DNA from 2 places in the Lysinibacillus telephonicus genome. Region 1 is predicted to be linked to the other one. Evidence: riboswitches for the same ligand, from Rfam matches in the RefSeq annotation. Region 1 holds a riboswitch; the other holds the start of a gene.

Evidence for each region. Region 1 has a riboswitch for preQ1 ahead of MKY04_RS03325 (QueT transporter family protein). Riboswitches for the same ligand answer to the same signal wherever they lie in the genome.
Region 2: it holds a riboswitch for preQ1, as region 1 does, so the genes downstream of both, queF (preQ(1) synthase) here and MKY04_RS03325 (QueT transporter family protein) in region 1, are expected to answer to the same signal.

What each region holds. Positions count from the first base shown of each region.
Region 1 covers NZ_CP155468.1:680,922-684,016, reverse strand. Annotated here, with positions in the region: gene MKY04_RS03335 (ABC transporter permease) at 1-472, opposite strand, end outside; gene MKY04_RS03330 (ABC transporter substrate-binding protein) at 502-1,527, opposite strand; PreQ1 riboswitch class I at 1,902-1,946, shown strand; gene MKY04_RS03325 (QueT transporter family protein) at 1,953-2,435, shown strand; T-box leader at 2,658-2,922, shown strand; gene trpD (anthranilate phosphoribosyltransferase) at 3,034-3,095, shown strand, end outside.
Region 2 covers NZ_CP155468.1:4,501,664-4,504,758, forward strand. Annotated here, with positions in the region: gene MKY04_RS21765 (VUT family protein) at 1-395, opposite strand, end outside; gene queF (preQ(1) synthase) at 435-935, opposite strand; PreQ1 riboswitch class I at 1,059-1,105, opposite strand; gene MKY04_RS21775 (ABC transporter ATP-binding protein) at 1,600-2,445, shown strand; gene MKY04_RS21780 (iron-hydroxamate ABC transporter substrate-binding protein) at 2,396-3,095, shown strand, end outside.

The DNA of each region.
Region 1 (3,095 bases):
ATGGAGCTGATTGGAAGCCTAATGTATTTTTCACGAAGTTTGTCATTACGTCATCAATGCCTAAAGTACTCCAAAAAGCATTGAATTGCGAAAAGATTGTCTCTGAATTCATAAGTGGAATATTTGGGCGAACAATTGCATTTTCTGCAGATAACCCCATGATTCGAAGATTGATTGAATACAATGCAATCATCATTAAAATCCCTGAAAGAAGTGGATTTATTTTTCCTTTTGTGTGTAATAGTCCTGTCATACATCCTGCAATAAATCCAGCAACAATTGCTAATAACGTAGCTAGTATTGGGTTGTAGCCAAGTGCAATCATTGTTGCCGCAGTAGCTGCCCCTGTTACAAAGCTGCCGTCAACCGTTAAATCCGGAAAATCTAACACTCGGAATGTTAAATACACTCCGAGCGCCATAATTGCATAGATGATTCCTTGCTCGACCGAACCGAACAATGCTGCAAACATAATGAATCATCTCCTAACTAACTTCAATATTATTCGTAAACTTCTGCATTCCAAGTATCTTTAATTTCAAGACCTAGGTTATCTGCAGCTGATTTATTAATAAGTAATTTTAAGTTTGCTGGGTAAGCTGCTGGAATTTCTGCAGATGTTGCTTCACCATTTAAAATTTTCACAGCCATTTGTCCCGCTTCATAACCGATATCATAATATTCAAAACCGTAAGCACCTAATCCACCGCGTTTTACTGAATCAAGTTCTCCAACCATTAAAGGAAGTTGGTTTGCATTTGCAACGTCAATTACTGACTCTAATGCAGATACTACCGTGTTATCCGTAATGATATATAAAGAATCTACTTGACCAATTAAAGATTCAGTCGCTTGTTTTACTTCTGCTGAAGTTGAAACTGGTGCTTCAACTAGTTCTAGGCCAGATTCTTCTAATAAGGCTTTTACTTGTTCAATTTGTGCAACAGAGTTTTGCTCACCAGTGTTGTAAACAGTACCAACTTTTTTCGCGCCTAATTCATCTTTAAGGAATGCTACAGTATTTGCAATTGTATCAGGATGTAAGTCTACAGTCCCTGTTACGTTGCCTCCAGGAGCTTCCATTGATTCTACTAATTCTGCTCCTACAGCATCTGTTACAGATGTGAAAATGATTGGAATATCAGATGTTGCACCTTTAACTGCTTGAGCGGATGGAGTTGAGTTAGCAAAAATTAAATCAACACCTTGATTTACTAAGTCTTGTGCAATTGTCGTATTCATACTTTGATCATTTTGAGCGTTTTTATCAACGAACTCTATGTTTAAACCAGATTCTTCAAGAGCTGCTTTAAAACCTTCTGTTGCAGCATCTAACGATGGATGCTCAACAATTTGTGTAATCCCGACTTTAAATGACTTTGCATCAGTTGGCTGTTCTGTATCTGTGTTTGTACCTGAGTTGCCTTCTGTTGATTCAGTAGATGTTTCATTACCGCCGCCACATGCAGCTAGTAAAAGTACTAAACCAAATAGTAAGAACGAAAGCTTTGCCATACTATTTTTCATGTAAACTTCCCCCTTATTTCTCTCAAATAAGATTTATAGACTCGTTTTTGAATAAATTTCTTTACCTATTTAATAATTCAAAAAAGTTTGAGTTTATCGATATATTACATTGCTGCAACATGATAGTCAACAACATTAAGAATGTTCTGAATATAGTAAATTCAAATTACTACATTAAAAATATTAATTTGGCGCTTTAAACCGTTAAAACATTGAATTCCTGTAAAGAAATTATTATGTTAATAAAATTTTAAAATTTTGTCTATTTTTCGACATTTTTCGCATCTTTGTAAAACTTCTAGCCTATACCTCTTACCTTTTAATAACAATTTGACATAGTAAAAGAATTATTATAGTATATTATTTTGTGTTCAGTCACCGTGGTTCGAAACCATCCCACGAAAAAAAACTAAGGAGAAATGAATATGAAAGTGAAGTTTTTAGCGACTACCGGGATTATTGCTGCGCTTTATATAGCGGTTACCCTTTTAGTTGCACCATTTGGTTTTACAGAGATCCAATTTCGGGTTTCGGAGATGTTTAATCACTTAGTGGCATTTAATCCACGCTTTATGCTAGGCATTGTTATTGGTGTATTTATTTCAAATTTATTTTCACCATTGGGCGTATACGATTTAGTGTTTGGTGTTAGCCACTCTATTATCACTCTTACAATCTTTATTTTGATTTGTAAGTTTGTGAAAAACACATTATTGCGCATGATCATTAATACGTTTTTATTTACTGTTACAATGTTCATCATTGCCTTCGAATTAAACTTAGCACTAGAATTGCCATTCTTATTGACATGGTTTACATGTGCAGTAGGCGAATTCGTTGTATTAGCTGTTGGGGTGCCAATTATGCATCTTTTAAATAAACGTTTAAACTTCAAAGATTTAGTTTAATTTGTATTTTGCCGGGAGCTTTATGTTCTCGGCTTTTTATTTTAGAGCTTTATAAGACGTTGAAACCAAATCCCACTACAATTTTTCAGAAAACATTGACAACAAGAAAAATTAAGTCTACAATTCTAGTTAACAAAAATTGTTCGTATACGGTAGCAGGTTGCGGGAGCGCGACCACCGTTTGAGCAAAGCAGAGTTTAGAAATTAGATGAGTATAGCTGAGAAAAATTGATGAATAAGAATAGTAGCAATATAGTGTTCTTAAGAGAGCTAGTGGTTGGTGTGAACTAGTGCACACATATTGTGAATGGGCCTTATGAGAGCAACTAGCGGCAGTTAGTTGACGTCTTTCCTACGTTATAAGGAAGTGTTTTTCGTTTACTTAAATTCGGGTGTTAATTCACCTATTCGTAAAGAAAAACACACCAAGGTGGAAGTAAACAATGCTTCAACAGAGGTGGCAACGCGGTCTATTATCGTCCTCTACAAAAGGGATTTCCTTTTGTAGAGGACTTTTTTATTTTCCGCAAAAGCCCCCCTCACCTAAAGTTTCATTTATCTAACCTGCTAATTTATGATTTTGGGAGGATGAGTTTAGATGAGTATTCAATTATTTACAAAAACTGTGAAGCAAAATGAAAGTTTATCGTATGATGACAT
Region 2 (3,095 bases), 780 kb from region 1:
GGACTTAAACCAATTACTACAAAAATTACAGAGTCGAGACATCCTCCAACAATCCCGCTATATAATACTCGCCAAGCAATCGGAAGTTTCAAACGTGTATAAATTTCTGTATCAGCCGTCTCGGAGATTACAAATGAAATTGCAGATGCCATCACAATCCAAACTGTATCCCCAAGTATGAATGAAACAATACCTGATAAAATTAATGCAATAAAAATAAATAAATAGGTCTTTGCTCTGCCATATTTATTTTGCACAAGATCTCTAAAAATAAAGGTTGATCCAATTAAAAGCGTCCCCATCGGAACGATAAACATCCCTAATTGTAAAGGTGCAAACGCTGCCGTTACAACATTAGCGATGATAATGGATAATAGGTAGAATATTATTCTCATGAATTTTCCCTTTCTTAATTTATATAGATTCAACTTGGTTTATCGATTATCGATTTTTTCTGGATTAAGGTCATGATTCATTAAACGATAATTAGCCATTTCTTCATATTTAGTACCTGGTTTTCCGTAGTTGCACCATGGGTCTATTGAAATTCCTCCACGTGGAGTAAATTTCCCCCAAACTTCTATATACCTTGGTTCAAGTAATTTGATTAAATCGTTCATAATGATATTCACACAATCCTCATGAAAATCACCATGATTCCTAAAGCTAAATAAATATAATTTTAGCGATTTACTCTCCACTATTTTTTTGTCCGGGATATATGAAATATAGATTGTCGCAAAATCAGGCTGATGTGTCAGTGGGCATAGACTTGTGAACTCAGGACAATTAAATTTAACGAAATAATCACGGTTTGAGTGAAGATTATCCACCGCCTCCAATACTTCGGGTGCATATTCGAATAAATATTTTGTTCCTTGATTTCCTAATAACGTTAAATCCTTTAAACCTTCTTCATGGCTTCTGCCAGACATAAAAAAACCTCCTTGTAAAATGTTTCCCAACACTTTTCAAGAGAGGCACCACTAATCATTCTATTAAAACTTATGTAAAAAACATAAAAAGCCACGTCCTTTATGGACATGGCATATTGTCATGTTTCCATAGTTTTTTATAGAGGGTATCAGCTATGAACCTCTCCCGTTATAGTCCGGGCATTCGTTTTCCTTCAATATAATATATAATACGGAGCTAACCGTCAATTAGAAATTATTAGTATCAACATCCCTGCATTTATTATAACTGTATATTTCTTAGTTATTTTTCCACTTCAGTTTATGTTAATTCTTCAGTATTCCTTAATTGTAAATTTATGTTCTTTCCTTATTAATATTTTCAAATATATTATTTATTACAATATTAATAATTCTAAATTACTTTGTGATATTATAAAATGACAAATAAAATTAGGCTATTATTGAAAACAAAAAGCACAGCAAAATTAACTTTTTTAGTTTTTCTAATTGTCATTTAATATGCGATGTATAAAGCGAAGCCTTAGCACAAATACCTAACTATATAATTGATTTTCAATTTTAAATTGACATTCAATAAAGCTCGTTTTATATTTAAAACATAATCGATACTGATAATCATTTTCAATAATATATTAATCTTTAATTTTGGAGGTATAAAATGATGGTTCGCCTCTTTACAGATGATTTAAGCATTAGCTACGGTGAACAGTTAATAGTAAAAAATCTTAGTGTTACTATTCCCGATAAAAAAATCACAACCATTATTGGTTCGAATGGTTGTGGAAAATCCACATTATTAAAAGCCATTACCCGGATTATCCCCCATCAGTCTGGATTAGTTCTATTAGATGGGAAAAATATTTCAAAGGAAAATACAAAATCCCTCGCTAAAAAGATGGCCATTCTTCCTCAAACTCCCGATAGTACTTCTGGTTTAACCGTTTCCGAGTTAGTATCCTACGGACGGTTTCCCTACCAAAATGGTTTTGGAAGATTAACCAAAAAAGATTATGAAGTAGTTGAATGGGCGCTTGAGGTTACAGGAACAGCCGATTATAAACATCGCCCTGTTGATGCCTTATCTGGCGGTCAAAGGCAGCGTGTGTGGATTGCTATGGCCCTTGCTCAAGAAACGGAAATTATTTTTCTAGATGAACCTACGACTTATTTAGATATGGCACACCAATTGGAGATTTTAGAATTATTACAAAAGTTAAATCATGAACAGGAACGCACAATTATTATGGTTTTACATGATTTAAACCAAGCAGCTCGTTTTGCAGATTATATCATCGCCCTAAAAGATGGTGAAATTGTGAAAGCGGGCACTTGCGAAGAAGTTATTACTCAGGATGTGCTTCGGCAAATTTTTGAAATCGATGCAGTAATTGGACAGGATCCCAGAACAAATAAACCGATGTGCATTACTTACAACTTATTAAAAGGAGAAAAACAACATGAAAAAACTCATATTCCCGTTTATGCTGCTTCTAGTTCTTCTTATTAGTGCTTGTGGACAAGAAGAAGCTAACGATAATAACAATACTTCAAAAGAACAAAACGAAGAATTTATTACGTACCAATCTGAAAATGGTCCAGTTGAAGTTCCTGCAAACCCGCAAAGAATTGTTTTACTTTCCGGTTTTGCCGGCAATGTATTGCAGTTAGGTGGCAATATCGTTGGTGTAGAAGAATGGTCTAAGAATAGTCCAGCACTTGCTGATAAATTAAAGGATGCTGAAGTCGTTACAGATGAAGATTTAGAAAAAATTATTGAATTAGAACCAGATTTAATCATTGGATTATCAACTATTAAAAATGTTGATAAATTAAGTCAAATTGCTCCTACAGTTACTTATACTTGGGGAAAAGTTGATTATTTAACGCAACACATTGAAATTGGCAAACTTTTAAATAAAGAAGAAGAAGCTAAAGCCTGGGTTGATGACTTTAAAGCACGTGCAGAAGCTGCCGGAGAAGAAATCAAAGCAAAAATAGGCGAGGATGCAACTGTATCTGTCATGGAAAGCTATGGAAAAGACCTTTATGTTTTCGGCGATAACTTTGCTCGTGGAACAGAAATCTTATATCAAGCAATGAAATTAAACATGCCTGAAAAAGTAAAAGAAGTTGCATCAGAATCAGGCTACTATACAT